3 regions of the Methylomonas sp. Kb3 genome follow, and region 2 is predicted to be linked to each of the others. Evidence: riboswitches for the same ligand, from Rfam matches in the RefSeq annotation. Region 2 holds a riboswitch; each other region holds the start of a gene.

Region 1 (10,851 bases), on a different contig from region 2:
AATACCGAAGTAATTTATATGCGTTACGCGGTAGCCAAGGAATTGGTGGAAACGCTGACCGGGGTGGGATCTTTAAAAGACGAAAAAGCCGATCAAGCCAAAACCAAAGCCACCACCGCCAAGGACTTTGATATTCGCGCGGACGAAGCCGCCAATGCGCTGATTATCACAGCGCCGCACGATTTAATGTTGACCTTGAAATCGGTGGTCCGGCAGCTGGATGTGCGCCGCGCGCAAGTGCATATCGAAGCGATCATCGCTGAAGTCAGCTACGACAAATCGCAAAATATCGGCGTCGAATGGCAAACCAAGGACGATGGCAGCGTGTTTGCAGCCAGCAGAAAAGGCGAAGGCAACTCTTTGAATCTTTCGCAATTCATTACCTCCGCCGGCAAGGGCCTAAGCATCGGTTACTTGGCCGGCAGCGAACTAAAAGCCTTGCTGACCGCCTTTGCCAGCGATACCGATGTCAATGTGTTATCCACACCATCGTTGGTGACGATGGATAATGAAGAAGCCAGCATGATAGTCGGCCGCAACATCCCATTAACCACAGGCCAATACACGCCGTCGGTCGGAGGCAGCCTGAGCACCCCGTTTCAGACTATCCAGCGCGAAGACATCGGTATCAAACTCAAAGTCTTGCCGCAGATCAACGAAGGTAACGCGGTTAAATTGAAAGTCGCGCAAGAGGTTTCCAGCGTCGTGCAAGGCACGACCGGGGCCGACTTACAAACCAATAAACGCAAGATCGAAACCAGCGTATTGGTTGATGACGGTAAGGTATTGGTATTGGGCGGCTTGATCGAAGACGACATCACCGAAACCGTGGATAAGGTGCCGCTGTTGGGCGATATTCCTTACCTGGGCTATTTGTTCCAAACCAATTCCACGACCATCACCAAAAAGAATCTGATGGTGTTTTTGCGCCCGCAAATCATCCGGGACGCGGGTAAATCCAGCGGTTTGACCCACGACAAATACAACTACATTCGCGACAAGCAGCAAGAGTTTAACGAGGACGGCGTGCTGTTGATGCCGGAGCAGAAACAGCCTCTGCTGGATAACTTAGCGGACGACAATGCGGCTGCGCAAGATAACGGGGAGGCCAGTCGCAATGGCAGCCGCTGAACCAACAGCGCCAGCCCCGACCGATAACAGGCTGCCGTCTTACGGTTTTGCCAAACGTCACGGCGTGCTCGTTGCCGAATATTCGGCGCAGCAGGCGCGTATCGTTTACCAGCCCAAAGCCACGGTAACGGCGTTGTTGGAAATCCGCCGCTTTGTGGATCGGCCGGCGAGTTTTGAATCAGTCGGCGCGGAGGAATTCGAACGACTGTTGCAAGCAGTTTACGAACACAAAACCGGCCATGCTCAGCAGATGGTGGCCGATATGCAGGACAATCTGGATTTGTCGGAGATGGCCCAGCATCTGCCCAAGCCGGAAGACTTGCTGGAAAGCGAAGACGAAGCGCCCATCATTCGCTTGATTAATGCACTGCTCACCGAGGCCATCAAGGAAAACGCCTCGGATATTCATATCGAATCCTACGAAAAGCGTATGGTGGTGCGGTTTCGGGTGGATGGTACTTTACGGGAGATTATCGAACCGCAACGCGAATTTGCACCGATGGTGATTTCCCGCCTGAAAGTGATGGCCAAGCTGGACATCGCCGAGAAGCGCTTGCCGCAGGATGGCCGCATCTCCTTGAATATCGGCGGCCGTACCGTGGATGTGCGGGTATCGACTTTGCCTTCCGGCCACGGCGAGCGGGTGGTGTTGCGTTTGCTGGATAAGCAGGCCAACCAACTGAGCCTGAAGCAAGTCGGCATGTCGGATTACGAACTGGACAGCATTCAGCAGATGATAGCCCGGCCGCATGGCATTATTTTAGTGACTGGGCCGACCGGTTCCGGCAAGACCACCAGCTTGTACGCGGTGGTTAATCAATTGAATCAACGCAGCCGTAATATTCTCACCGTCGAAGACCCCATCGAATACTATCTGGACGGCGTTGGCCAGACCCAGGTTAATGCCAAGGTGGATATGACCTTTGCCAAAGGCTTGCGGGCTATTCTGCGCCAGGACCCGGACATTGTGATGGTCGGCGAGATTCGTGACCGGGAAACCGCCGAGATTGCGGTGCAGGCCAGCTTGACCGGCCATTTGGTGCTATCGACTTTGCATACCAACACCGCCGTGGGTGCCATTACCCGGCTGCGGGACATGGGCATAGAGCCGTTTTTGCTGGCATCCAGTTTGGTCGGCGTCATCGCCCAGCGCTTGTTGCGCAAACTGTGTCCACATTGCAAAACGCCGGAGCAGGTGCCGGCTCGGGATTTAGCCAAGCTGGGCTATAGCGGCGACGCCGAGCAATGGGTGACGGTGTATCAAGCCCAAGGCTGTCCGCAATGTCATAACCACGGTTACAAGGGCCGGGCCGGGATCTTTGAAATGATCATGCTGGATAGCGCGATGCAGCAGTTAATCCATGACGGCGCCGGCGACCAGGAACTGGAACGGCATGCCCGACTGACTTCGCGCAGCATTCAACAAAGCGCGCTGGAAAAAGTCCTGAACGGCGACACCAGTATCGACGAAGCCATCCGTATCACCTTAAAGGACTAACTGGGCATGGCGGTCTTCGAATATCAAGCGCTGAACGGCAAGGGCAAGTCGGTTAAAGGCACGATTGAGAGCGACACCATCAAAACCGCGCGCCAACAATTGAAAGCCAATGATTTAACCCTGCTGGACATTCAGGAAGTTCATAAAAAAGAACGCAGCGGCCAGTCGCCCTTATTGGCGCAAAACATCGGCATGCGCGCGCTGGCGCATATTACCCGGCAATTGGCCGCTTTATTAAAGTCCGGTTTGGCGATAGACGAAGCGCTGGGCATTATCGCCCGGCAATTGGAATCGGCCAGAGCCAGACGGATTTTGCTGGCGATCAGAAGCCGGATTCTAGAGGGCCAAAGCCTGGCCGTGGCCTGTCAGGCGTTTCCCAGTACCTTTCCGCCCTTGTACCGCGCCACTATCGAAGCCGGCGAATCCTCGGGCAAGCTGGATCAGGTCTTGGAAAAGTTGGCCGATTATCTCAGCGACAAAGGCCAGCTGCACCGTAAGTTGCAGATGGCGATGATTTATCCGGTGCTTCTGTCTTCGGTATCGATATTGGTGGTTATCGGCTTGTTGGCTTACGTGGTGCCGGAAATCACCGGCGTGTTCGACAAAATGGGCCACGAGCTGCCGGCTATTACCCAGGCCTTAATTAGTTGCAGCGATTTTTTGCAGAGCAATGGCATGCTGCTACTGGCTTTTGGTGTGGCTTTATCGGTTGCCGCCAAGCTGATTTTGCGCCGGGAGCGGCCGCGCATGCTGTTTCACCGTTGGTTGTTGACCATGCCGATCACCGCCCGCTTTTCCAAGGGTTTAAACACCGCGCGTTTTACCCGCACCTTGGCGATTTTGACCAATAGCGGCGTGGAGTTGCTGGAAGCCTTGAAAATCTCCAGCCAGGTGTTGGCGAACGAGGCGATGCGGCAGGCGGTGGCGCATACCGCGATTCGCGTGCGGGAAGGGCAGAGTTTGAACAAGGCGCTGGAAGCCAGCGGTTTCTTCCCGCCGGTGACGATACATCTGGTGGCCAGTGGCGAGGCCAGCGGCCAATTACCGCGCATGCTGGAAAGCGCCGCCGACGATCAGGAACGTGATATTCAGGCGCTCACCGAACTGACCATGGGCTTGTTCGAGCCGGCCTTGATTTTGTTCATGGGTCTGGTGGTGCTAACCATCGTGCTGGCCATTCTGTTACCGATATTTGAAATGAACCAATTGATTAGATAGCGGTTTTGTCATACGCCTGTCACGTTGGCTTTCTAATCTTCTCCCCGTTGTCCCGCAGGCCGGGACCTGTTTAAACCAATCCGACTTTAAACCCTTATGAGCAATAAAAAACAGCAAGGCTTTACCCTGATCGAAGTGATGATCGTGGTGGTGATTTTGGGCATCTTGGCGTCCATCGTCGTCCCAAAAATCATGGGCAGACCAGACGAAGCCCGTGCCACGCGCACCTTGCAAGACATCAGAGCCATCAGCGCCGCGCTGGATTTATACAGACTGGATAACTTCAGCTACCCCACCACCGACCAAGGCCTGGAAGCTTTGGTACATAAACCCGCTAATCTGCCGGCCGGCGCGCATTGGAAGCAGGGCGGCTATCTGGATCAACTGCCGGTCGACGCATGGGGCAAAGCGTATTTTTATATGCAGCCCGGCGCGCACGGCGAATTTGATTTGTATTCCTTCGGCGCCGACGGCGTGGAAGGCGGCAGCGAAGCCGGCGCGGACATCACCAATTGGGCGCAAAAATAAGGCCAAATTCCGGCTTGAGCGCGCGTGGTTTTACGCTGATAGAACTGTTAATTGCGATGGTTTTAATCGGCTTGATGAGCAGCATGGCGATGCTGGCGATGGGCAATGCCGATCATAGTAAGCAGCAACAATTGGAAGTTGATCGGCTGGCAAAATTGCTGGCGCTGGCCGAGCAGGAAGCGATGATACGCGGCGAAAGCATAGGTCTGGAGTTGGTCGGCCAAGGGTATAGGTTTCTCTCGCCTACCCAAAGCAAGTGGCAGCCGGAGAATAATGATGCGCTATTCAGACAGAGGAATTTGCCAACAGGCATGACCTTGGCTTTAAGCTTGGACGAAAAGCCGGTGTATCTGAATCAACGGTTCGGCGGCAAAGTTCATCCGGAACCGCAGATTGTCTTTACCCCGGACGGGGCCTCTGCGGTGTTTCAAATTGCGTTGGATTTAGCAAAAAGCGATCTCCGGTTTTGGCTGAGTAATACGGCGGATGGGGGCTTGGCAATTTCCAGCGTCGCCATTAAGCCATGAAATACCCCGGCAACGGCGGTTTCACTCTATTGGAAGTGCTGATTGCGCTGGCGCTGTTAGCCATTCTGATGGCCGGCTTGATCAAAATTACCGCCGACAATACCAAGAACCTTTGGTATCTGGAAAACAAAACTATAGCCGCGACGATAGCCGCTAATCGTGCGGTGCAATTGCGCCTGGATACCGAAAAGCCGGAGAACCAGGACGGGTGGGAAACCATGGCCGGGCGGCGCTGGTATTGGCAGGCCAAGCGCGGTGTGACGCCGAGTCTCGGCGGCACGCTTTGGGATTACCGGATAGAAGTGTTTTTGGAAGGGGATAAATCGCCGTACGCCGGTTTGCTTAGTTATGTTCCGGCCAGCCATGAACAATAGCGCCAGTCGCGGTTTTACCTTGCTGGAAGTCCTGATCGCGATGGCCGTGTTCGCGATCATGGCGGCCATGGCCTACGCCGGCTTGAGCGCGGTGTTGGATGCCAGAGCGGGCACGGAAAAACGCTCGGACAGCATCGCCGCGTTGCAGCAAACCCTGTATTTGCTTAACGAAGATTTAGCCCAGGCTTTGCCACGCTCGATTCGGGACGAATTGGGTAGCGAACAGCCGGCTTTTTCCGGTGGGAATGGTGAAGAATTATTGACTTTAACCCGCAGCGTGCCGGAATGGTCGGCGTTGTCGATGCGAAGTGATCTGCAGCGTGTCAGTTATCGACTGGAAAACGGCAGTTTGTACAGGCAGGTCTGGATCGTGTTGGACCGTACCCAGCAGACGCAATTTCGTCGGAAAAAATTGCTGAATGTTGGCGCGCTTGAACTGCGCTTTTACGGCAGCGACTGGACGACGCATTGGCCGGCAGGTGGCACTGGCTTACCCAAAGCGGTGGAAGCTAATTTTAACTTGGCCGGCCTGGGCGACATGCGCCGGCTGTTTCTGGTGCGGGAATGAAGATGCTAGATCGGGCGCAGCACGGCATAGCGTTGATCACGGTGATGCTGATACTGGCCATCGCCACGGTAGCGGTCGTGTCCATGTCCAGAGCGCGGCAGATGGATATTCGCCGCACCGAAAATCAGCTGCGCAGCATGCAAGCCTGGGAATATGCCTATGGCTTGGAAAGCTGGGCGATTGGCAGGCTGGCCGCTGATGCGAAAGTTGGTGATGTCGATGGTGTGGATGATACCTGGTCCAAACCGCTGGCAACGACCGTGGTGGCTGGCGGCACGATGCAAGCACAGATTGAGGATTTGCAAGGCCGTATAAATCTGAACAACTTGTTGGTTGAGGGAAAAGTATCCGTGCCGGATGTAAAACGCTTGGAACGCTTGCTGGCGCAGCTAAAACTGAAAACCGAGCTGGTACAGGCAATCACGGATTGGATAGACGCAGATATGGACGCTAGCTATCCGCACGGTGCGGAAGACGACGCCTATACCCGATCTAAGCCCGGCTACCGCGCCGCGAACCGGCAATTTGCAGATGTCAGCGAGTTATTGCTGGTACAAGGCATGACGCGCGAGATTTATTCGAAATTATTGCCGTATGTGTATGTGGTGGAAGGCTACGCGCCGCTGAATATCAATACCGCCAGCGCCATGGTGCTGCGCTGTTTGGCGGACGACATCAGCGCCGATCAGGCGGCATCCATCTTCAGAGCCAGAGGCAAGCCTTTCGAAAAAGTCGCCGAGTTTTTAAAGGACGAAGCGGTTGCCGATGCCGGCATCGGTAAATACGGCTTGGGGGTCAGTTCGCAACACTTTTTACTACAAGGGCAAATCGATATGGGCAAAACCCATTTGCAGTTTCAGTCGCAATTGCAGCGTGATAGCGGCGGTGCGCAAGTCTTGAAGCGGCAGCGCCAGGGCTTGGCGCATGGCTGAAAAACTGCTGGTCAGATTCATCTCCGAATCGGCCGATAAACTGGAATGGTTGAGTCTTGCCGAGCCGGATAGTCAGCCGGCATCCGGCACGATGGCCCAGTTAGCAGCTGTTGCGCAGGGTAAGTCTGTACTGCTGTTATTGCCGGCCGCTTCGGTGCTATTGCTGGAAATCGAGTTGGCGGTTAAAACCACCGCGCAACTGAAAAAAGCCTTGCCGTTTGCCTTGGAAGACCTGTTGGCCGAGGACGTGGAAAATTATCATCTGGTTTGGTTAAAACAGGATCGGGATAAACTCGCCGTCGCGGCGATTACCCACGAAACGCTATCGACATGGCTTACGCCGTTTCGGGAAGCCGGTTTGCCGCTGGATGGCGCATATCCGGAAACCTTATGTCTGCCGTATCAAGCCGGACAAGCCACCTTGTTGCTCGACGACAGCAACGCTATTTTGCGTAGCGCTGCCTATCTGGGCGGCGGCGTGGATACGCAATTTCTGCCGCAATTGTTGGAAAAAGCCCGTGCCGAAGGTGCTGATTTTCAGACTTTACTGCTATTCAAAGCCAGCGAAGACAGCAAACTGCCGGAAGGTTTAGCAACTACCGGTGTGGAAACAGTCATAGCAAAACCGTTGCCATTCATGGCGAGCGCCGTTGAGTTGTTGCCGGCAGAGCTGAGTTTATTGAGCGGTGCCTATGCCGTTAGTAGCCAAAAGGTAGGCCGTTGGCAGCAGTGGCTGCCTGCAGCAATTATTTTGGGTGCGGCTTTGGCGGTGCAGAGCTACGCCTTATTGCACACCTACTGGCAACAGCAAGCCGAGCTGAGCGAATTGGAAGCCAAAACCCAAGCGCTGTTCAAACAAAGCTTTCCCGAGGTGAAGCGCATCGTCAATGTTAAAGCCCAAGCCGAGCAACAACTGGCGCAGCTGAGAAAACAACACGACGTCGTCGGTAGCGGCTTCATGCGCTTGTTTTACCGGTCCGGCTTGGTATTAAAAGACACGCCCGCCGTGCACCTGAAAAAACTCAATTTCCTGAACGGCGGTTTGCAGTTGCATGTAGTTGCCGATGACATCGGCCAGCTGGAGCAATTCAAACAACAATTGCAAACCAGCATGCAGGTGAAACTTCAATCCGCCGACAGCGGCGCAAATGGCGTGGAGGCGCAACTTGAGATTCGCGAAAAATGACATAGCGCAGCGTTTTGCCGAACTAACGCCCAGAGAGCGAGTACTGGCGCTGGGTGGTGTGCTGGTCGTGCTGATGTATGGCGCATACCTGCTGTTTTACCAACCAATTGCTGAACAAAGCCGCTTGCTGACGCTAAAAATCCAGGCGCAAAGGCAAATCTATAGCTATTTACAACAAGTCGGCAACGAAGCGGCGGCTTTGCGGCAACAAGCCGCGGTTGATACGCCGGCAGTGGATGGCGGTAATCAATCGCCGCTGGCGTTAGTCGATTTCAGCAGCCAACAGCTGGATATAAAACCGGCGATCAAACATCTGTCACCGGAAGGCGAGGACAAAGTCAGCGTCTGGCTGGAAAATCTGGCCTTCGACCGACTGATGTCATGGTTGACAATTTTGGAAACCAAACACCGCTTGCAAGTGCTGCAAATCGATGTGGAAAAACCGGCCGATGCGGACGGTATCGTTAACGCCAAAGTCTTGTTGGGCGTTGTTTAGCCCGCCTTCATATTAGCCTGGCCTTTAACGTCCGTCGCTCCCGCGCAGGCGGGAGCCCAGTGTTCCCAATCGATTGGTGAAGCGGTCGCAAGGCGTTTGCTTGTCGGGGAATGCCGTGTTCAGCGCACGCAGAGTTCGAAGCTTGCCATCCATGGCACCGGACGCCCTTATCCCGGCGGCATGACGGACTTTTTGGGTTTAACTAACTTGCTCAATAGTCAGCAAGGCCCTTGCCGTCGAGAGCTAGCGGCCACTAATACCTAGGCTACACCGAAAATAGTTTATTTGATTCCCGCATTCCCAGCTTCTCCCGGAGGAAAAGGGGTTTCTTCCTTAACTGAATCGCACTGATGCGACCCCCGCAAATAGAATCTTAGATTTCATCACTCCCTCCCGCCCGGTCATCCGCTGAATTTTCGTGTTAGCGGCCGGCTTTGTAATACAGATGTATTACATGTCACGTTAATTTAACAATGCTGTAACCGAAACGCCGCTATTGCTCTGGAATAATTCGCGCCAAGTTGAGGGGTTGAGGAACGGCCGTTCAGCAAAGATTCGGGAGCAACTAGGGAACATGGACGGCACGAACAAGGAGCGGCGAAGGAAGAGGATAGGGAGGAGGCTAGGCGGAACATGGTAGCGGGGGCAACAAAGCGGCGCTGTCAGGATGTTAGATGGTGTCGAGTGCAATCTAAAGCGTGTAAAAGCCAAACTCGTTGTGAAGCGGGGACGGAAAGTCACGGGTCTTGCAGGTCAAGACGGCTGGGCTGTCACCTTATGTCATTAATCGAAATTTAAACATGAGGTTTTAAAAATGAAATTGTCTAAAAAATTGTTGGCAGTTGCAGTATTGGCAGCGGCCGCTTCAGGCGCCGCGGAAGCGCGTATCCAAGCTATCGGCGATGCAACAGCAGACGGTAGTGAGTTTTTGTTTAACCTGGTTAACTACACAGCACAAAACTCTTACACGCTGGATTTGGGCATCACTGTTGAACAATTTTTGGCTAATCCTAGCCAACCATTGTCATTCACACTGAGCGACAACAACTTCCAATCGTTCGCTGCTGCTTACACTGCCGGCAACAACGTTGCCTGGGGTGTTTCTGGTGGTCATGGTGTATTGAATGAATTGACCGACTTAGCTAAATTTGGTTTTTACACCACTTCTGTAGTGCCTTCACCATCCAGCATCGACGCGAACGCTCCAGACATTAGCAACACGATGGGTAAATGGAATGATTTGGTCAGCTATATCCAAACTCAAGATGCTAACAGCAACAACTTGAGTACCTTCAAAACTGTCGGCCAGCAAGGATACACAGCTGTTTACGGTAACGATTTCCAAACTGCCTTGCCATTTACCGCGCAAGGTCAGTTAGGCACAGCATTGTCTTTTGTTCGCGAAAGAGCCAATGCCGATGACTTCGACACCGGCGAATTAGTCACTTTCCCAGGCGTATGGAATTTCGCAATCAACGGCAACGTCGGTTCTTTGACCTATACCGCTGCGCCTGCTGCTGTGCCACTACCTGCTGCGGTTTGGATGTTCGGCGCCGGTCTGATGGGTGTACTGCGCGCCACTCGTCGTAAATCGCTGGCGGTTTAATTCCGTAAGCGGCTTGAGCCGGCCGGATTCTGTTTTGCTGGTTCCCCCTTCATGAACGGGTCGGCTCACACTTTAAATTTAATCCATTGAGAGATATACAATGAAAAAGCAATTATTGTCTGCTGCTATCGCAGTGGCTTCTCTGGCAGGTTTTTCGCAAGGCGCATCCGCGCATGCGCCAAGCGTTACGCCGGATATCGAAATCTTCATGTCCGGCGCTAGCGCGCAAGACAAAGCCCTGGCTGCCTTGTTTGTGAACTTGTGCGACGCCGGTACTTTGGATGTATTTAAAGATAACGGTACAGCGGGTTCCGAAGGTAAAAACCATAGTGCTTATTTCTGCACACTGAACTCTACTAACGTACCCGGCCTGACCGTCAACGGTTCTGCGGCAACCACGGCTAAAGTCCTGTTCCACAAACGTTCTGCCGGCGGTTCTGCGCAAGGCGTTAACCCGCTGATCGACGGCGTGGCGATTGCGGCGATGCGTATCGACAACGGTAACTGCACGCAACAAGGCGCGACCAACACTTGGTTTTGCAACGCCAGCGGCGCTAACCTGACCAACGTGCTGTCCGATGCCGGTATTTCCGATGTTGAGCCAAAATTGTTTGTTGGCCCAAACAAACCTTCAAACGCTTCTGCGGTTGATCCAGTGGCTGCCGACGCGGCTCTGAACGTGGTGCCTGCGGCGGCCTTGGTATTTGGCGTGCCGGTTTCCGATAACTTGTATGTGGCTTTACAAAGAGCGCAAAACCTGTTGGCCGGTTTTGGCGGCAGCTGCGCA
Region 2 (10,465 bases):
TCATCCCGGAGTTGTTCGACTTCCTCATCAATCGCCGAGATATCGGTATTCCAGGTTTCCTCGAACACATCCCGCTGCAACGGGGCCAGACTTTCGTTCTTGCGACTGAAGCGGATGCGTTTGTAATACGCCAGCTCATGGGTCAGCGCGCCGATTTTGAGGTCTTTGGCGTGAATCGTGGCGTCTTTGGTTTGGATGACTTGGGCATCCTGGGCTGCCTGATCCATCAGTGCCTGAAGCAGGGCCGCCACCTCGGTTTTGGCAGTCGGCTCCAGGTTCAATTGGTCGAGTTTGGCCAGCGGATTCATGGGTGAATTATACCGCAATGTCCCATCCAATGCCTTGATATTAGGACATTTTAGGACTTTTTTACCGCCGCGCGTTACCTCTGACTCACACCTGCCAGTCTGCTTGGGGCTGGGCGGATAAGCGTTGCCAATCGACTCCAGCAATTAACCAGTGCCATTGCGCCTGCGTCAGCGCAAACACCGCATCGCCCACCCTGGGCCAGACAAAACTGCCTTGGTGCAAACGGCGCTGACACAGCCAAACCCCATTGCCATCCCACACCAACAACCGTAGCCGGTTGCCCGCACGATTACGAAAGATAAACGCCGATCCGGCACACGGGGCATGCCCCAGACTCTGTTGAACAATCGCTGACAAGCCATCCAAGCCGCGGCGCATATCCACCGGCGCCACCGCCAACCAAATCTGCGCGGGATAATCGATCAAGCCAGACATCGTAACAACTCGGCTACCCAGCCCGCCGATACTGAAGACGAAATCTCCAGCCTATAACCGTGGGCATCGGTCAAGACCATAGCCGCTGCTGCGGGTGTCGCCACAGAAGCAGGCTCAGGCTGTTCAATCTGCACCGGCACCAAAGCGACCGGCTCTACCGCAGGCCGTTTGCGATAGTCGCAGAGTCTGGCTGCAAAGGTTCGGGCATTGATGCGCTGCTGTAGGCAATACTCAACCTGCGACAAACCACTGCCTTGCCATTCTTCAATATGCTGACGCCATTTCGATGCAACGGTCATCGCTACTCCTGATCAAAAAGTCACAGGATGACAAAGACAACAGGATTATTAAATGTGGGCGGAATGGAGGCTTACGAAGTATTGGCACCAATAATCGATCCGTTGCATCTGGCCTTTGTAATCCTTCTTGTTCCAGCGAGACAGATATTCATCGCAGACGTCTCGAAAGGTTTTGTAGCGGATGCGTTTGCCGGCCTTGATGAATAGCTCAGCGCCACCCATGCGCTCGATTTCTTGCACGGTAAGCTGTAACAGTTCTTTTTTGGATAGGGCGTTAATCGCTTCCAGTTTGGCCTGATGGCGGATTGCAAACAGATCGATACCCAACTGCTTGAAAAGATCCTCGCCACCCAAGGCGCAAATTTCATCCTCTGAAAGCGCCATTAATTGCGCCTGATCCAGGTTCAAAATAGTCTTGATGCCTTTCTCGATGTTATCGGCCCAAGCTAGTGCGAGACTTTCCGTTGGGAAGGTTTTGTTTTTAACGATGCCTTTTAAGCGGACATCGGCGCGGAAGTTGCCGTTGGCTAGAGGTCGGATATATGCCATTACACGCCCTCGCCGTTTTGATTGAGTTGGATAGCGACGTCAGGCGCATTCCGTCGCCTTAGCAGCTCAAGCAGCTGGTCATATTCCGGGCCGGCACCCATGATTTCAGACAATAATTCTTGTCGGCCAGCATCTTGTTCAGATCGGAAATAGGATTTTCGGTGTTCGCCGTGGGCGTTCGGAAAGGTTTGGCAGATATGTAGTAAGACAACATCGTTTTGCGCCTTGGTGGCAAATAACGGGCTGTGATACTTGCTCTCGGGATCGAACACGCAAAAATATTCGACGTGATAATTCGCGGAAGTTTCTTTGGACTTTTGAGATTCTTGAAAATGTTGCTAGGACAAAACATCGTTTTGTGAGCTTTGAAGGGATAGATTTTGCTGGTTCATTACGCCACCTCATTGGAGCAAATAATGCAGAGTGCGCCTAAATTTGCGCCTTACTGCGGTTATGTTGCTTCAACTCGACGGCAATCCAGTTGATAAGCTATTGATTAGCTTAAATTATTCAGTGGTGGGTCGTGTGCGATTCGAACGCACGACCATCGCATTAAAAGTGCGGTGCTCTACCGGCTGAGCTAACGACCCCCTGAATGAGCCGCCCATTATACTCAGAAATATTAGTTTTGCAACGATTAGTTGTAATAAATACGAAATAATATCTTCACTTCCTAAATAGTGCTGGTCGCCTACTCTTTTACCGGCCGTTTTTCCAGCTTTCTTTGCAAGGTCCTTCTGTGCATATTCAATGCTCTGGCGGCGGCTGAGATGTTACCGTCGTGCTGCATCAGCACCTTTTGCAAGTGCTCCCACTCCAAGCGCTTTACCGATAGCGGATTGTCACTGATGGCTACCGAGGCATCGCCTTCGTTCTTGTACAAAGCACTGACAATCTCATCAGCGTTGGCCGGCTTGGTCAGATAATGAATCGCGCCCAATTTGATAGCCTCCACAGCGGTGGCGATACTGGCGAAACCGGTCAGCATGACGATTTGGGTATTGTCATCTAAAGAAATCAATTTCTTGACCATTTCCAAACCGGAGTCAAAACCGATCCGCAAGTCGATTACCGCGTATTCAGGCTCGGTTTGTTCCGCCAGTTTCATCGCCGTATCAACATCATTGGCGACAGTCACTTGAAAATTGCGCTTTTCCAACGCCGGCTTCAACACCGAACAAAAGGTGACGTCATCATCGACCAGCAATAAATTGGGCTTATCCATAGGTAATTGGTTCATGCATACTCTCCTTAGCTAAAAGCGGCAAACTGATTTCAACGCAAGCACCGCCCGACTCTAAATTACTGAACTGTATTTTACCGCCGAGTCGCTTGATAGTGGTATAAGTCAAAAACAAGCCAACTCCCATACCTTGCTTATTGCTCTTGACCGGTTGGTGCCCGGCAAACTCGATAAATTCAGCCGGCAAGCCTGGACCGAAATCCCGGATTTTCAAGTTTAGCGTTGCTTCATCCCATTCCACATGAAACTCAATGCCCGCATCGACCGGCGATGCCTCGGCAGCGTTATTTAGGATATTAATGATGGAGTGAGTCACCGTACGTTCCGCAATCACACGCGCTTCCATATCCACATTCGGCGAAATAAATAGCTTGAGCCGGGTAGCGGCTTTATGCGTGCGCCACTGGCCTAATACTTCATCGATATATTCGCTCACCAGCATCACCTTGCCGGATTCCGCCCGCATCTCGCCGGCGGAGGCCGACATCACCGACAAAGCTTGTTTGCAGCGATCAATCTGCTGCTGCACAATCATCAGTTTCTGATGCAGATCCGGATAGCGATGCGCCGACAGCTCTTCCGCCATCTCATGCGTCAAAATGGCGATCGTGCCCAGCGGCGTACCCATATCATGCGCGGCGCTGGCCGCCAAGGTGCCTAGGGACACCACGCGCTCGTCGCGTAGCGCACTCTCGCGGGCATCCGCCAAATTGCGCTCCCGCTCTTTCAAGGTCTTGGACAGTTCGACCACAAAAAAAGCGACTAAGCCGGCGCTAAACACAAAACCAAACCACATACCGAATACATGCAGATTGAAATAACGCCGGTCGTTCATCAAATGCATTTGCAGGCTCATTTCCGGCGTCATCTCCGTCATCGCCGGATGGGCCATGTGCGGCTCGACAGCCGGCAAGGGTACGTTGTAGGCAATCAGCACTGTATAAACACAGGATGTAATAATCACCATATTCCAGGCATAAGCCTGCGGCAGCATGATGGCAGTTACAATCAAAGGCAGCAGAAACACCCAAATGATCGGGTTTGACGCGCCGCCGGTCAAATAAAGTAAATAGGCCAACGCCAGTACATCCATGCATATTTGCGAAAAAATCTCGTGCTCGGTAACTTCTTCCGGCGTCCTCAGCCGTAGCCAGGTGTAAAGATTAAGTATGGAAATCGCAAAAATCGCCAGCCACAGCTGGTTTTGCGGCAAATTAATACCCAGGCCGTTTACCGCAATAAACACCGCCACCGTAACGGCAAACAGCATCAAATTTCTAAGAATGTATAACCAACGCAGGTTTTCGCGAATGGATATTTCGGCTTTAGGCAGAATGTGTGAAAGCATAGAAACAACACTAAATTGAAGAAAGCATCGCCGCTAGATACTACCGCCGCTTGCTTAAGAAGGTGGAAAGCCGACCAAACCTGGAAGGCGGCCACCCAAGTATTTAATCGACTTTTGATAGCAACCTTCACTCCAACCACTAGGTGCCAGAGCAAATACGGAATCAAGCTCGCCGCTTACAAGATCGAAAGATAATCTACGAGCTGATCTTTTAGGAACAAGCGTCACGATCTGACAAATCATGCCCTCCCAAAAAATAGTGCGGCATATCACGCACCAGCCAAACGCCAGCCGCCGTTTTTATCCACCCATCTCATGCTCAGCCAGTACCAAAACGTCATAGGCAGCATCATCGCAAACCATTCCCAATCGTCGATCAAAAATAATTTGGCAACCCAGCCATTGCCATCGAAATAGAGCGGCCAAGGCACACAGTAAAGAGTAAAAACAATACTACTCCAGATCAACAGTAACGCGCCTTTGCGGGTTTCTATACTGGACAGGGCCAGGAACACCCACAGCGGGGTTTTATCGGTTTTTTGCATACATCTCTCCACTGAAAAATCTCGTGCCAACCCAATGAGCGGCGCAACAACCTAACAATAAACGACTAGAAAAGAAAGAAATTCCTGATCAAATCCACCAAAACAAACTTCACCACCAAGCGGGGATTATTTCCCAGCAATTGAACTGTGTTATTTAAAATAAGCGTATGAGCTATTTCGCTGAATTTCGCCCGCAGCTCACTCATGCCATCCCAGGAAAAATAAGCAGCAATACAATGATATTTATATATTTTATTAAGTTGGCCCACTATTCGCTGTAACTAGTGTACTTGCTTCGTGGTTTGCTTTCCGAAAGGCGGTTAGTAGGTCTCTATCCCTGCCATGTCTGCCGCCGGCGGAATGAGTAAATCTCTGAAAGCAAGCATTGCCACACCCGTCGTGAGGCGGGGCCGGAAAATCACGGTTCTTAAAAAACGATTTAAAGAAGGCCGGATTGCCCCCATGCGCGCCATGGGCGAGGGCAAAGTTTGGCTCGCTGCTGTTGGTCAAGTTTTGTCAGTTTCGCTGTTACCTTTAATTCCAATAACAAAAGAGGACGATCATGATCTTTCATAAAACGGCTATAGCAGCTATTTTGACAACTGGCCTGGCGGCTGTTTCCAGCCAAGCGTTCGCGCACTCTTACTACAACCTGACCGGCGCGGGCACAGTAGCCTCCGGTAACTCCGCTATCGGCTTCGGCATAGCCAACAGCATCAACGGCACAGACGGTGTATCTGCAAACTCCAACGGCACCAATAGAGTCGCTAACGGTACCAACGTTTATACGGTCGGCGACTTAAACGCTAACACCTTAATTCCGGGCACAGGTACCGCGGCTGAGACAGCCACAGAAGTAGCAGGCAACCTGCCCTATATGTGGTATTCAGGTCAGCATACAACAGCTACAGGTTTCACCAAACGCGAATTACATACGGGCTCCAGCGCTACAGACAACGATGGCGCACTGACAGCAAATCTTATTAACTCAAACCCTAGTTTCGGCACCAATACTATCGGTAGCTTGTGGAAAGCTTACTCGGACAAAAACGGCGGCACCAACGCCGCCACCTGGGGCACCATCATGGCCGATCTGCCAGCTGATGGCGACCATCCTTACTTAGCGGTAGCAGGCAATTCGGCATCAACCGGCCTGGGACTGGACTACGGCTTGATTCATATTAGCTGCGGCGCAAACACAGCAAGCGCTAACTGCGCCAGCGCGGGCAATATCAAAACCACCATTACCGTGAAAAACGACGCCGATTACAGCCAATTTAACGGCTTATTGGACGTGGCCCTGTATCGCAATGTGGACAGCAGTTCCACATCTGACCGTAACGCAGCTGCCACAATCGGCGAAACGGGCCTGCAAGGCTCAAGCTTGGGCGAAGCTATCTGGACAGCCAGCATGAGCAGCACTTCCGACACCTTGTTCTACTCGTTTGTGTTCGACCAAGCCGAGTGGAATGCCACAGGCACACCCGGGCTGCACACCAATGGCTTTTATACCTTGGTGGTCGGCGCGCACGGTGGCGGCGCGCTCGATGGCGTAACCTACGACGTACTGGTTACCACTTCGGCAGTGCCTGTTCCAGGCGCAGTCTGGCTGTTCGGCAGCGCGATGGCCGGCTTGATCGGTTTCGGCCGCCGCAAACAAGCACTAGCGGCTTAATTACCCAGCGGGGTTGCCGCCAAACAACGGCAATCCCCTCACCAAGCGCTGTTTAACAACAGGCTTTAGCTCATATATTTAATTCGATAGAGATCCAAAATGACTGCAAACTTAACCTTTAAGAAACTAGCATTAGCCGGCGCCATGGGCGCGTTAATGTCAATCAGCGGCATGGCTAGCGCTCACGTAACCTACAATTTAGCTTCCGGAGATCCCTTACCAGACGGTTCTGCCGCAGGCCCATGGTCGGCCGGCGATCCAGGCTATATTGGCAATTTGCCCGCCACCTGGGTAGCGATGATCCACAATGACGGCGGCGTTGCCAACTCGCAAACCGCCAGCGGCCACGGCATAGGCATGGGCGCCAAAGCTTATAAAGACGGCGCGACAAACTGGGGGCATACCGCCGATTACGGTTTGTTTGAACTGCATGCCGACGCAGAAGTGACTATCACCGTATCGTCGGACGGCTCCAATCTGCGCCCGGCTTTTGGTTTGTGGAGCGGCTGGGATACCGCGGGTAGCAGCAGTCGTCATCAAGAATACCTGAACAACGGTGCTCTGAATCCCATGGCTGCCAGCCCACTTGGCACAACGCTGGCTTTGGTTGACGCAAACGCCTGGGCCTTCGCAGCCACTCAAGGCACCACCGCCAGCGCGACGCTGACCCGTTTCCTGACTGCCGGTACTTACACACTGATTTTGGGTGGTTACGACGGCACGGTAGGCGGCGCCAATCTGGCCTATACCGCTACCATCTCCGCCGCCGCATCACCAGTACCCGTGCCGGGTGCGGTTTGGCTGTTCGGTAGCGCGATGGCGGGCTTAGTCGGTTTCGGCAAACGCAAAACCACAGAAAACGTCTGAGACGTATCTATGTCACTTAAAGCTGATTTTTAACCCGGCGCCCTTAATTACCAGTGTGATCAAGGGCCGGGTTAATCAGCAAGAAATTGGATCGGTTTCGGTCAAGGATGACCGGGGGCACGGAAGCTCCATTTTTACATCCGTTTGATCGTAGTCTACTTGATCAAAAAGCTTGAACAACCCTGCCCATTCGCTTCATTCGTAACCGAACGCATCGATATACGACGCTAAAATCGGTAATACGGGTTCGTAAAACTTTTCATAGTGCTGCCAACGCGCCACCGAGCGCGAATAAATCGGCTGAGCGACAGCGGCAAAACTCGGCGTGGCAATGTAACGGCCCTTAGCCTTCTCATGAAACGCGCTAACTTCGGCCACCCATTCCAAATCCAATAAGGTAAACACCCGGCGAAAACTGGTTTCGAAATCGTTGACCGTGTCCTCGTAACGCAATTCCATATAACGCGGCTGCATCATCGGTTTAATGTAAAGCCACAGATCCATTACGGCCGCATATTGCTTGGCCACACCTTCCCAGCTCAGTAGATTGACTGTCACGCTAGACGGCTTAAACGCCTGCTGGAAGCAACTCAAACACACATCGCGCGGATCGCGTAGCGCAAAGATAATCCTGGCCTCCGGAAATAGGCTGCTAATCAGGCCAATATCGATACTGTTCAGCGCTACTTTATCGATAAAACATTTATTCAAGGCACCCGCGCCATATTCTTCGCTAACCCGCCGCCAATAGTAAGCGCGCAACTTTCGGACATCATCCAGACCAAGCTGGCGGAGGGCGGCCGGGATGTCTTCTCGCACACCGCTCAACCTTTGCAGCTCTTGGATCAAACCATGAATCAGATCATTTTCATCGGAGGTAAACACCTCGGGATGCGCCGCCAGCACTTGCTCGGTCAACGTCGTGCCGGACCTCAAAAAGCCCAGCAGAAACGTCGGGGCCGGCAAGTTATCGGCAAAGTCGCTGAGAGCCCATCGATGCAGTAACGCCTGATCAAAGCCCTGCTTGTTACGTTGAATCGCACGAAATACCTGTCCGGCGTCAAGTGAGCTGAGTTCAGGTAATTGCTTATACAAAGCCTTAGCTTGCTGGCAAGCCGCAAACGATGCATCGTATTCTTCCAATTTATCCAGCACGCCAACCAACTCCTGCCAGGCGCGTGCGGTCTGCTGCATATTGCGATTGGCGGCTATCACAGCCTGAAAGCGCTGCTTGGCTGCCGGCAAACGGTTTAAATGCGCTTCCAGCACCGCCAGCATATTATTGCAGGCCGGATCATCCGGACGTAACTCGCAAACCTTGCTGGCAAAAGGCAAAGCCTCTTCGAATCGATTAACCCTTGTCAAATACAGGGCGCGATTATTCAGCGCGGCAGGGTTCTCAGGTTCCAGTTTGACCGCCAATTCGGTTAATTTCAGCGCGGTATCCAGATCGCCCCAGTGATGCAATTGCTCGGCCAGTTCCAGCATAAAACGGATATTGCAGGTTTGCTGAGCGTCGATTTCCAGTTGAAGAGCGGCCTGCTGTAGATAGGCTAAGCCTTCCCGGCGCTGCTGCTGCCAACACAAAGCCTGTCCCAATCCGGCCAGTGCTTCTGCATGATTGGGTTGGATCGCTAACACTTGCCGAAACCCATGCAACGTACCCGCCATATCGCGCCGCGCCACGGCTTGCCAGGCTTGTTTTAAGGCGTCGTCCACACTGGGTTGAACCGGCCTCGCCGCCGCCTCGGCTTGCTTTAAACAACAGGCTTTGTATTTCTTGCCGCTGCCGCATGGGCACGGATCGTTACGGCCAAATTTACCGTTGACGGCTGCTGTATTTTTCATATCGTTCCCTGACGAAGTTTGGCATTGATTATGGGCAGCAATTATAAATCCGCCAGCACGGCCAGCGCTTCTTGAATGTTACTGACTGCATGGATTTGCAAGTTTTTCACCGGATCCTTGGGTTTGTTGCTCTTAGGAATAATCGCCTTTTTGAAACCATGCTTGGCCGCCTCGTTGAGCCGAGCATGGCCGTTGGCCACCGGACGAATTTCGCCATTCAAACCCACCTCACCGAAGAACACAGTGTCGTAAGGAATGATGCGATCACGCAGACTGGACACCACGCCTATCATGATCGCCAAGTCGCTGCTGGTTTCCGTGACTTTAATGCCGCCGACCACGTTGGCGTAAATCTCGTCGTTGCCGGTAAAAATCCCGCCGTGGCGCGACAACACCGCCAGCAACATGGCCAGCCGGTTTTGGTCAAGACCCACCGCCAAACGGCGCGGATTGCCGTACTGGCTTTCGGTGACCAAGGCCTGAATCTCCACCAGTAAGGGCCGGGTACCTTCCCACAACACCGTCACCACACTGCCGGGCGACGGTTTTTCCGCACGCGACAGAAACATCGCCGACGGGTTTTTCACTTCCTTCAAGCCACTGCTTTCCATCGCAAAGAAGCCCAACTCGCCGACACTCCCGAAGCGATTCTTGTCGGCGCGCAACACCCTAAAGCGTGAATCGTCGGTAGACGACAACACCACTTGCGCATCGACGATATGGCTCAAGGTCATTGGGCCAGCGAGCGATTGATCCTTGGTCACATGGCCGACCATGAAAAACGACACGCCGGTAAGTTTGGCGTATTGTGTCAGATAGCTGGCGGATTCGCGCACCTGCGATACCGAACCCGGCGCCGAGTCCGAGTCGGCGGTATACATCACCTGAATCGAATCGATGATCACCACCTTGGGCTGTTCCTCGTCCAAGACTTGGCAAATCTGCTGTACCGAAGTTTCGGCCAACATTTTGATGCCGGCGGTATTCAATTGCAGACGATGGGCGCGCTCGGCGATCTGTTGCAGCGATTCCTCGCCCGACACATACAACACCGGCAGTTGCTGCGCAATATGACCGATGGCTTGCAGCAGGATGGTACTCTTGCCGGCACCCGGTGCGCCGCCGATCAACACCACGCTGCCGGTAACGATGCCGCCGCCCAACACCCGGTCGAACTCGGCCAGACCGCTGGAAATCCGTTCAGCTTGCGCCAGATTGACTTCGGACAACAACCGTACTTCGCTGCGGCTACCGGCATAGCCGGAATTATCGCGCGCGGTTTTGCCGCTACCCAACTTCACTTCCTTGATGCTGTTCCAGGCCCCGCACTGGTTGCACTGCCCGGAC
Region 3 (10,851 bases), on a different contig from region 2:
AAAAGAGGTGTCTAGCCTGCCGCCCCCTGTTACCTTGGATGCCATGACTGTCGTGGGCTCGAAAACAGCGGAGGCCGGTGCGGAAATCGTCACCGAGCCGATGCTTGACGAGGCGCGGACCTATGCCGTCAGGCATATTGCCAGCGCTACCGGAACCGACACGCCAATCAAGCAAACCCCGCAGTCCGTGCACGCGCTTAACCGCCCCTTGTTAGACGACCAGCAAACGATCAACCTCAGCGAATCCTTAGTCAATGTCAGCGGCATAGTGGCGCGCAATACGCTCTATAGTCCGGTTATCGAAGGCACCTTAATTCGCGGTTTTCGTTCCGAACAACTGCTGGACGGCTTTACCCAGTACTACAACCCCGGTGACCGGGAAAGCACTATTAATATCGACAGAATCGAAGTGCTGAAGGGTTCCAACGCCTTGCTCTACAGCGGTGGCTCGGGCTCCCCGGTGGGCGGGGTGGTGAATCTGCTTGCCAAATTGCCGCAGGCCAAAGCCTTCGGCGAAGCGGGTTTTAGAATCGGCAGCCACAGCTTTTATCAGCCGTATTTCGATATCAATCAACCGCTAAACGCCAATATTTTGTTGCGCATGACCGGCGAATATACCAACGCCAGACATAACATCGACATAATCGAAACGCAGCGTTTTAACCTTAACCCGGCCCTGACGCTGACCGATAACGACCAAACCCGTTTGACGATCCAAGCCAAACTGTCGCGTTGGCAGCAACCGGAGTACCAGGGCTTGCCCGCCACCGGCAGCATCGCTGGTGATTTTGCTACCCGGCCCGATCTGTTCCCGGGGCCGGCCAATCTGTCCGATAGCCATTCAGATGCCGATGCGGTATGGGCTACTCTGGACCGGCAGCTCACCGGGAGCTGGCGCTTAAACCTGAAGGCGCGCTATGCGCAGGCTGAATTCGACGAGAAAATTCAGACCCTGTTCGGCAGCGATGGCCTGGTCGCGGACCGACCCTTGTTGCCGGCATCGCACTGGGCATTAGTGAACGCCGAATTGTTTCAACAACAGCATGAACGCAGCGTATTGGGCAATTTGCAGGGCAAATTTAAGCTGGGTCCCAGCGAAAATAATTTGTTACTGGGCGCGGATTACAGCCGTTTGCAAGATGCCGGCTTTATCGAGGGCGATTTCGGCGCCTTGGGTTTGGGAGTCGGTACGGTCGATCTGCGCGCACCGCTATTTGACTACCCTTATGCTGTACCCGGTCCGGGCCGGGAAAATCAGTTCATCGAAAACCTCACTTACGGCGCTTACCTGCAGTGGCAAAGCACGCTGTACCGGCGATTGCATTGGCTGTCCGGCCTTAGGTTGGGCAAGGTGGGTATCGATTTTAATAACGCGCAAACCGGGGTAAATGTCACAACGGATACGCTGAAATGGTTGCCGCGCCTCGGCGGCGTGATCGACCTAAACGACGAGGTTTCCTGGTTTATTTCCTATAGCGAAGGCATGCGCGGCCAACCGTTTGTCAATTTCGTCGATACGCCGGCGTCGGAATTGTCGAATCATCTGGAAACCGGTCTGAAATTCAATTTTGCGAATCAATTCAGCGGCCAACTGGCGTTGTACCAAATCGAGCGTAGCCAGGTCGCGGTCACCGACAGCAGCGATTTCCTGCGGCGTTCGGTCGCTGCAGGGCAGCAACGCTCGCGCGGTATCGAAATGGATTTGCTCTGGCAACCGGTCGAGGGCTTCAGCGTGCTGGCAAACTATGCGCATACCGACGCCCGCTTCATGGACGACAAAGCCGGGGTGGCTGCCGGCAATCGCTTGGCTCAAGTCCCGGAAGATGCCGGGCGGCTCTGGGCGCATTACCGTTTTCAGCAGACTGAGTTGCAAGGTTTTAGCTTGGGCTTCGGCGTGTACGCCCGCGCCGGCGCTTATTTATCCAATAACAATCGCTTTAAAACCGCCGGCTACCACAGCTTCGACGCGGCGTTGGCTTACGAAACCGGGCGTTTCCAATGGGCGGCCACGGTCAAAAATCTCAGCGATGAGGATTATTTTCAGCCCTACGGCTATTTCGAAGGCCGGGTAGCGCCGGCAGCCGGCCGCGCCGGGTTTCTAAGTTTTTCAATCAAGTACTGATGCCGTCGTTAACTATTTGCCACAGGAGTTTTTCAGGAGCACCTCACTCAGGGATTTAGAGTGATGTCGTAAGGACCGCGACAAACATGCCACATCCGCCGCGAGACGGAGCCGGAAAGCCACGGGTCTTGGAGATTAAGACAGCCGGGTTACCTGCCAGTTAAAGACCCTTAATTCGGGTTGGCGATTTGCAGATTAACTTTAACCGTAATTTATTAAGGAATAAAAAATGACAATCTTGCACTACAACCGCACTCAATGGGTAAGCGCCGGCCTGCTCGCCTTCAGCGCATTGACCGCCGTTTTGGCGCCTGCTACAGCCAGCGCCGCGCAAGTCAGCGGCGATGCCACCATTACCATCAACAATGCTGCTTTTGCGGCGGCATCGGTCAATGTTGGCAGTGGCTATCCGAATGGCTGGATTGTCGCGAAACATTGGGGTGCCAGCGATAATTTACTGGGTATCACCGGCGCAACCACCGGCGGAACGACGCTATCGGCAACCGCCAGCACAGCGATGTCGTTTGCGGTTAACGCCAACACCACGACCAACAGCTATCCGGCTGCCGGTCCCTATGGCCGTACCGAACAAGCCACGACGATGGACGCCGGCAATACCTCGGTCGGTCAAATCGGTTTGAGCGGCGCCTGGTTATTGACCAGCCAAGGCGGCAGCGGCATTTTGACGCCCTACGACTTTAGCCTGGTAAAAACCGGAAGCACCTGGAATATCAAAACCTACGATACCGGTTTTGGCTACCAAAATTTCTTGAAGCTGACCAACGTCTCCGAGTCGCTAAGCAGCAATGGCGAATTACTGCTGAGCGGCGATTTGCAATGGACCGGATTGTGGGCCGGTTTGGTTGGCGCCAATACCAATGCCGTGGTGGGTACGTTTAGTCTGGCGCCCAGTACGGCGCCATCGGCGGTACCGGTACCGGCGGCGGTCTGGATGTTCGGCAGCGGTCTGCTGGGCTTGCTGGGTGCAAGTCGCAGAAAAGCCTTGGTCGTAGCTTAACTTGCAAATTGGGCTTGGGGCGGTCGCCAAGATTCGCTTCGGGCCCGGACTTTCGGCAATAAATCCCTCTTCGTGCCTGCATGCTGCCGACTGCGGTCGCTTGTCTATTCCGGTTGGGAGAGGGTTTATGCTAACCATCCGCTGACAGGGACTTTATGAAGATCAATAGAAACCGCAGCTATCGCGTTTTGGCCATACTGGCTATCGGCATGGGGATGGCCTCAGCAAGCGCCGACGCCGCGACATTGAATGCGCCATCCGGCGGTACGTTTACGATGAACCTGGACCGGAATGCGCTGGCACCTTATGCCGGGGGCTATTACTTGTCGACGTTTTGGAGTACGGCAACGTCCAATGCTTATAATCCGGCCAATACCGGCGACCATTTGCTTAGCCAACTCAATACCACCGAGATTTCCGGACTCAATCAGGTGTTCGAGTTGACGGCTATCGGTAACGATCCTAGTCCGCAAGCCAGCCAGCGTTACGTCAAAGCCACGTCAGCCGAGTTTGCCATCGATACCGGCACACTGGCCGGCGTGGCCGGGGCACAAGTGGGCATGACAGGCGTGCAGGGTTTTTATGCGCCGAACTGGCCGCCGACTGGAGCCGGCTTGGTCAACGGCGATTTTTCGCTGCTTTACGATGCCAACCGGCAAACTTTGGGCCGCACCGGTTGGTACCTAGCTAATAACATTTATTTCACGATGGCGGTGTATGACTTAAACAACCTGAGCCTGAGCTTTAGCAACGCCGAAAACTGGCAGTTGAGTGGCGATTTACTCATGTCGCCGGAAAACGCCGGCATGTTGCAAGGCGCGCAACTGGTTGATGTCGGCAGTTTCTGTTTGGGCACGGGTGCCTATGCCGGTTGCGGACAGGTATCGGCGGTGCCGCTACCCGCTGCGGTCTGGTTATTCGCTAGCGGCTTTTTGGGCTTTATCGGCATAGGCCGTAGGCCATATCTTTCAAGGAGTGTGACATTATGAAAATCAATAATCATCGATCATCCGCCTGGCTATTAGCCGTTTTCAGTGTATTGTCGATCAGCCAAGCCCACGCCGCGACAGTAAACGGCGGTGCGCTGGTCCTTAACCTAAACCGCGATGTGCTAATCGCCAGCGTCGATGTGAATGACTATCCGGACACACCCACCGCCGACTTTCCGATTTGCTGCCGGCCTTCTATTTATCTGGAAGAGTTTTACGATGCTTCGGCCGCATCAAAAACCTTTGTACAGTTGCGGGACGGCAATGCTCCGGATTTATACGATCTGGTATCCGATGAAATTCCGGCGACCGGGCTGCAATTTAGTGTCAACGGGTTGAGTCCGATAGTTAATCCGGGCGGGCGGCAGAACAGAAATACCACTTTCCAGTTCGACCCCGGCAATTTGTTCGGCACTGCCAGCGGTAGTATCGGTCTGGGCGGCGTCATGCGTTTTAGAGTGGACGTCGAGCCACCAACTAATAGAGTGTTGTTGGGCGACATGACCTTGGAATACGATCCTGCTCTGGAAGCGGCTACGCCCGGGCGTTCCGGTTGGGTGATTACTAATCATATCGGTTTCGATGCAGGCGGTTTTGAGCTGTTTGATGTCACCACCGCAATAGTCGGGGATACTTTAACTCTCAACGGCAATCTGGGTTTAGGGTGGGGCTTCGATCATCTGGGCGCTCGCGACGCCCGCTTGCGCGATACCCGTATCGGTACCTTCAGCTTTCAAACCACTGTGGTGTCGGGAGAACTGCCGGCGGCAGTACCGGTGCCGATGACGGTATGGCTGTTTGCCAGCGGCTTGGCTGGGCTGTTTCTGAATGGCCGATCTAAAAGAGAGATCGTCTGATGAAACCGGATGAAGTTACAGGATTGACTCGGCCGCTAACTGCCGTTTACCCCAAGCCTGGCGAATGGCATACCCCCGTTTTTCGTAACGTCAGGCTGGTAAAAATTGCGGCGGGCTTAGGTGTCGGTTTGACATTGACGACAGCCGCGCAGGCAGGGCCTTCCCCGGTAATAAGCTTTGGACAGTATCGCAGTCATCAGGTCAATGTCGATGCCGACGGCCAAAACATCATCGGCGACAAAGGCAACGAACCGACGCTGGCCTTGAATCCGCTTAACCCCGCGAATATCGTTGTGGGCTGGCGTAGGTTCGACTCTCCGCCCACTGCTGTCAAACACGGCGGCTATGCCTATAGTTTCGACGGCGGCGTCAGTTGGGGCACCGGCATGCTGCCGGCCTTACCGCTGCAAACCCGCACCGATCCGGTGTTGGAGGTTGATGGTCAGGGGAATTTTTATTACCAGTCCCTGGCGATATCGGATAGCACGTCGGTGTTTAAATCCAGCGATGGCGGCGTGACCTGGTCGGAGCCGGTGTATCAGTTTAAAGGCGACAAGAACTGGCTGGCCATCGATAAAACCGGCGGTCCCAGCGACGGGCATATTTACAGCACCTGGCGGCGGCCGGCCGACACCAACCCCGATCCACATTATGTGCCCAAATATTTCAGCCGTTCCACGGATGGTGGTTTGAGTTACCAGGAGCCGGATGCGGCGTTGCCGGTGGCAAACTTCGGTTTCGGCCGGCTGGCCATCGGTCCGGAAGGCGAGGTTTATTTATTTGGCGTCGATGAAACGATTTTGTCCGTCAGTGCCTTAGGCATAGTGCGTAGTGGGCACTATTTCCTGAAATCGGTTGATGCCAAAGATCCTAATACCTCGCCCAGCTTTAGCGCGCAAAAAGTCGATATGGGCGGCCACAGCATGATGTTCCTGTCGCCGAGTTTGCAGTTACCCAATCCGTTGGGCGGCGACGGTGATGTGCAAATCGCTGCCGATCAATCGGCCGGGCCGTTGCGCGGCAATATTTACTTGCTGGCGCATGTCTCCCCCTATACCTGGCAAACCGGCGGCGATCCGCAGGATATTCATTTCGTGCGCAGCAGTGACGGCGGCGCTACCTGGTCGGCGCCGGTGCGGGTGAATGACGAACCACCCGCCGCCAACGCTTACCAATGGTTCCCGATGCTGGGCGTGGCGGCCAACTCCCGCCTCGACGCGGTGTGGTACGACACCCGCAACGGCAGCGGCAGCGCGCCGTACCGCTATTCGCAGCTTTACTACGCCTACTCCTGGGACGGCGGCGTAACCTGGAGCAAAAATCAGGCGGTCACGCCGGTGTTCAATACGCATCTGCCGTATAACATCGTGAACGGCGAAGAACGGCAAGGCGACAAAATGGGCGATTACACCCAGATAGTCTCCGACGCCAACGGCGCGCACATTGCTTACACCGCCACCTACCACGGCGAGCAAGATGTGTATTACCTGAACGTGTTTCCGGATTGCAATAACAATGGCAAATCGGACGTGCTGGATATTCAAAACCGGGTCAGCGGCGATACCAACTTCAATCATTTACCCGATAGCTGTGAAAGCATCAGCGTAAGAGGCGATCTGGACGGCGACCGCGATGTCGATCAACTGGATTTGAACCTGGTCATTGCGGCGCGCAACCAACCGGCTACCGGCGTGGACGATCCCCGTGATCTGGATAAAAACGGTGTGATCAATGTGTTGGATGTGCGCAAGCTGACTTTGCTGTGTACGCGCTCACGCTGTGCGATTTAAACGAGCTTGATTCAAGCGGCTGGTAGTCAGATTTCTCCAATCTGACGCACGCACCGAAATTACTCCGTCATTCCCGCGCACGCGGGAATCCAGGGTGCCGAATATAGGACTAACAACGATGATGAAACAACTAAAAGCCGGCCTGGTCGGTACAGCATTATTCGCCGCCAGCGGTGTGGCCGATGCGGCTATTGATTTACATTTCACGCCCCGTAGCCAAACCGTCGAAGCCATTGAAATCGGTTTGAACATTTCCGGTTTGGGCGGCGCTGCGTTAGCAACGTATGACTTTAATATTCAGTTTGACCCAACACGTTTGGCCTTTGCCGGTGTAGTTTTCGGCGATCCGGTGTTGGGTGACGAATTGGATGTGTTTGACTTGGGTGGCAACAGTACCGCCGCCGATGTGCTGGGGCCGGGAGTGCTGAACTTATTCGAGTCGTCCTTGGACGACGCGGCGGATTTACAAGTCCTGCAAGCTGATAGCTTTACTTTGGCGATCATCCGTTTCAATGTGCTGAGTAGCGGTAGCAGTCAGCTTGATTTACTGATTAACGGTCTGGCGGATGCCGGGGGTAACGCCTTATCGGCAAACGCAGCGCCGCTTAATATCAACACAGTGGCCGCCGTGCCGTTACCGGGGATGGTTTGGCCGATGGTTGGTGGGGCGTGGTTCGTATTGACGAGGCGGAGCAGGCAAGCAATTTAGCTTCGTCAGGGGGCGCGGTAGCATTACCTGATATATTTTAAGGCTGGTTTCAAATGTTGCATAGCGACTCAGTGGTATGTGGCCTACGGCTATCTTCCCTGCGTGTAAACTCTATGCCTCGGGTGCTCCACGGTATGGGTGAAGAGTGCAGGGGCAATGAATAGTCGCAGATTAATCCACCTCCCGATGATTGATAATGGAACTGCTTAGTTAAAAAGCCTCCTGGCAATTTTACATCTGACATAATTCAATCTAATTTTTAAGCATGAAATTCACCAAGTATTTTGAAAGCATGCGTCAACGGCCTGATCGAGGAGGAATCGACTTGAGGTGGATTGAAAGGGTCATCAATCAACCCATCAAGCAAGCGGTTCAACCGGACGGTAGAATAAGGCTGTGGGCGGCAATTGATGAAGCTGACGGGCGATATTTGCGCGTAGTACTTTTGGAAGACGGTGAAACGATTCATAACGCGTTTTTTGATAGGTCATTTACCCCATGAAAATCAAATATTTTGAAGAGACTGATACCTTATATATCGAGTTTCGTAATGCCGAGATTATGGAAACCCGAGATTATGACGATGACACCCTGATTGATATAGATGCCGCCGGGCAGGTTTGCGGCATCACCGTGGAACACGCCAGGCAGCGCGTCGATCTTCCGACGTTTTCTTTCGAGCAGATCGGAAGACAAGCCGCATAAGGACAATTCTGTTGTTTGGATATGCAGCCCTGTTGATGGTTAAAATTTATGGGAAATATTCGATGCAAGAACTTGATGTTACATTTAGCCGCACCGTACAAATATTTTGGTCATGGGCTTGGAGATCTACAATATATGGCTTACTTGTGGGTGCGGCCATCGGCTTTATCGCCTCATTAATCACAATGGTTTTTGGCTTCGACGCTCAAGTGACAAAGCCGGTTGCACACTATTTGAGCATTACCGCTGGTCTGTTTGTTTCCCTGTTGGTGCTATCAAAAGTGCTTAAAATGAAATTTTCATCTTTTCGTATCGCGCTTGTGCAGCAATAAGCCTTGTAAGTTAGGTTGAGCGGTAGCGCCCCCTGACATACGTATTGAAAGCCACGATCCAAGTTGGTTTCATGCGTGAAATGTTGTCGTTGGGAGGCTCAAATCAGTTTTAGACGGCTGTTGCACCTAGCAGGTGCCATTCTTGCAATTGCCTTGGGCGTTGGCTTGTGGAAGCAGTGGACATTAATCTGCAACGAAGCGTGTGCGCCCGGACGGGCGTTAACGATGATTTTGCTGAGTTTCATACTGCCGGCTTCTGCATATTGCACGCTGTTGCTATGGACAGCTGTGCGTCCCAGGCCCGTTGCCCGAGTTATATCCGCTGCTTTGACTTTAGCCAGTCTGATGGCGGCGATTTGGCTAAGTTTTTTTGCGTGAGGTAGCGCGGTTTGGGTTTATTTGCGTTCGCCGATTTTTGGCAGTCTATCCGCCAAGCCCATTGCATGCCGCGTCAGTAGTTTTTTCGCAAACGGCAGGTGGTCCAGCATGGTCAATCCGGCGTTGCGGACGGCGGCCAGCGGTAAATTGTCGTTGGAGAACAGCTTCACCACGTTATTGGTAAAACCGATGGTTTTGCCGTGATCTTGTTGGCGTTGCCGGCTGTAGTTTTTCAGCAGGCGGGCATCGCCCAAATCGCCATCGCGTTCGTGTTGATCGATCAGCATTTCCGCCAGTAAGGCCACATCGCGTATCCCTAAATTAAAACCTTGGCCGGCGACCGGATGCAGTTGATGCACCGCATTTCCGATGATGACGGTGCGGCCGGAGACCATGCTTTCGGCACGGATCAGGCTTAATGGAAACGCCCGGCGCGGTGCGGCCAATTTTAATTCGCCCAAGCGGTAGCCGAAGCAGTTTTGTAGCTCGGCAAGAAATTCGCGGTCGCTGACGTTAATCAGGGTTTCCGCTTGTTCGTGAGTGCGCGTCCATACCACCGCCGATTGTTTACCGGCGACCGGCAGCAAGGCTAGCGGACCGAATTCGGTAAAGCGTTCGAAGGCAATATTGCGATGTGGTAGCGCCGATTGCACGGTGGTGACTAAAGCGGTTTGGCCGTATTCGGTGACTTGCTGCGGAATTTCCAGCAGCTTGCGTACCGTGGAATTGCCGCCGTCGGCACCGATCAGCAATTGGGCGCTGACGTTTAAGGAGCTGCCGTCGTGCTGCTTCAAGCTGACGTTGACCGCATCCCGGCCGGACATTAAGCCGGCGACCCGGGTTTGATACAGGCAAACCGTGTCGGTTTTTTCCACCAGATCGGCCATGTGTTGTTCGATGTCGCGGGCGACGATCACATAACCCAACGCTTCCACGCCCTGATCCTCAGCAGTCAGTCGGGTTTTCCCGAAATGGCCGCGGTCCGAGACATGGATGTGTTTGATGGCGGTGGCTTTGTCCGCAACGCCGCGCCAAGCGCCCAAGTCGTTGAGCAATTCCACGGTGCCGGCAGCTAAGGCCAGCGCGCGGTCGCCGGCCGGCGAGTGGCGCAATTGTTCGCGGCTATTGGCTTCGACCAAGGCTATCTTCAAGCCGCTATTTTTCAGCGCCAGGGCCAGACAATTACCGGCCAGGCCGGCGCCGACGATGATCAGGTCGAAATCGTGTTGCATCTGCTTTAGCCCAGTGCTATGGATCGATCATAAAGCGTTTCCGGCGCGACATCTAGCTCACCCGGCCAACACACGGTGCCCAGTCCGACATAGGCTTGATCGAATAGTGAGCGGTCCTTAAGTTTAATGAAAACGCCTTTATTCAGATAAGGGGACATGTCGAACAAGCGGTGCTCGCCGTTATCGAACCAAAGTTCCAGTTTATAGTTGTCTTTAGGTTGCACTTGAATCACGGATTCCATAATGACCTTCCTTTAGCGTAAAGGATCGATAGGGAAGAGTTTTTCGCCATTGATCGCCAAGTTCCAATCGGCTAACAAAGATTCCCGATGAATTTCAATCCAAGCCTGCACCAGCCTGGATTTGGCAACCGGCAGGTCGCCGCTAAGTAATGCGCCGTCGGCTATGGAGAACGAGGCATTGTAGACTTGATATTTGGCTTGGATATGCGGAAGTTTATGGCGCTCATCGTCGAAGAAATACATACAAATGACGATGCCATAAAACATGCTGATGGTTGGCATATCGAATTTTTCCGTCACGCTAGCTCGATTGCATTAACGCTTCGATGGCTGCTATCGACTTTGGCACGCCGCCAGTCAGTATCTCATGACCGTCTTTCGTCACCAACACATCGTCTTCGATGCGAATGCCGATGCCGCGCCATTGTTTGTCTACGGTTTCGCAATCGGCCGGCACATACAGGCCGGGTTCCACGG

Evidence for each region. Region 2 has a riboswitch for cyclic di-GMP ahead of CWO84_RS25030 (hypothetical protein). Riboswitches for the same ligand answer to the same signal wherever they lie in the genome.
Region 1: another riboswitch for cyclic di-GMP. It lies ahead of CWO84_RS06625 (hypothetical protein); the one in region 2 lies ahead of CWO84_RS25030 (hypothetical protein).
Region 3: another riboswitch for cyclic di-GMP. It lies ahead of CWO84_RS17345 (hypothetical protein); the one in region 2 lies ahead of CWO84_RS25030 (hypothetical protein).

Annotation. Positions count from the first base shown of each region.
Region 1 covers NZ_PIZT01000008.1:8,988-19,838, forward strand. The annotation lists gene gspD (type II secretion system secretin GspD) at 1-1,131, shown strand, start outside; gene gspE (type II secretion system ATPase GspE) at 1,118-2,629, shown strand; gene gspF (type II secretion system inner membrane protein GspF) at 2,636-3,847, shown strand; gene gspG (type II secretion system major pseudopilin GspG) at 3,944-4,375, shown strand; gene gspH (type II secretion system minor pseudopilin GspH) at 4,360-4,902, shown strand; gene gspI (type II secretion system minor pseudopilin GspI) at 4,899-5,276, shown strand; gene gspJ (type II secretion system minor pseudopilin GspJ) at 5,266-5,844, shown strand; gene gspK (type II secretion system minor pseudopilin GspK) at 5,841-6,776, shown strand; gene gspL (type II secretion system protein GspL) at 6,769-7,962, shown strand; gene CWO84_RS06620 (type II secretion system protein M) at 7,943-8,458, shown strand; cyclic di-GMP riboswitch class I at 9,155-9,233, shown strand; gene CWO84_RS06625 (hypothetical protein) at 9,273-10,064, shown strand; gene CWO84_RS06630 (hypothetical protein) at 10,165-10,851, shown strand, end outside.
Region 2 covers NZ_PIZT01000068.1:123,809-134,273, reverse strand. The annotation lists partial or broken gene CWO84_RS19505 (IS66 family transposase) at 1-227, opposite strand, end outside; gene tnpB (IS66 family insertion sequence element accessory protein TnpB) at 394-744, opposite strand; gene CWO84_RS19495 (hypothetical protein) at 732-1,043, opposite strand; gene CWO84_RS19490 (hypothetical protein) at 1,092-1,592, opposite strand; gene CWO84_RS19485 (hypothetical protein) at 1,592-1,864, opposite strand; tRNA gene CWO84_RS19480 (tRNA-Lys) at 2,107-2,182, opposite strand; gene CWO84_RS19475 (response regulator transcription factor) at 2,284-2,832, opposite strand; gene CWO84_RS19470 (ATP-binding protein) at 2,810-4,183, opposite strand; gene CWO84_RS19465 (hypothetical protein) at 4,453-4,728, opposite strand; cyclic di-GMP riboswitch class I at 5,106-5,190, shown strand; gene CWO84_RS25030 (hypothetical protein) at 5,291-6,403, shown strand; gene CWO84_RS19450 (hypothetical protein) at 6,503-7,270, shown strand; gene CWO84_RS24735 (sulfotransferase) at 7,466-9,118, opposite strand; gene radA (DNA repair protein RadA) at 9,160-10,465, opposite strand, start outside.
Region 3 covers NZ_PIZT01000067.1:45,899-56,749, reverse strand. The annotation lists gene CWO84_RS17350 (TonB-dependent receptor) at 1-2,122, shown strand, start outside; cyclic di-GMP riboswitch class I at 2,201-2,279, shown strand; gene CWO84_RS17345 (hypothetical protein) at 2,352-3,140, shown strand; gene CWO84_RS17340 (hypothetical protein) at 3,296-4,129, shown strand; gene CWO84_RS17335 (hypothetical protein) at 4,126-4,986, shown strand; gene CWO84_RS17330 (hypothetical protein) at 4,986-6,776, shown strand; gene CWO84_RS17325 (cohesin domain-containing protein) at 6,895-7,485, shown strand; gene CWO84_RS17320 (hypothetical protein) at 7,751-7,987, shown strand; gene CWO84_RS17315 (DUF2283 domain-containing protein) at 7,984-8,190, shown strand; gene CWO84_RS17310 (hypothetical protein) at 8,202-8,522, shown strand; gene ubiH (2-octaprenyl-6-methoxyphenyl hydroxylase) at 8,918-10,132, opposite strand; gene CWO84_RS17300 (DUF2442 domain-containing protein) at 10,138-10,374, opposite strand; gene CWO84_RS17295 (DUF4160 domain-containing protein) at 10,387-10,656, opposite strand; gene pepP (Xaa-Pro aminopeptidase) at 10,676-10,851, opposite strand, start outside.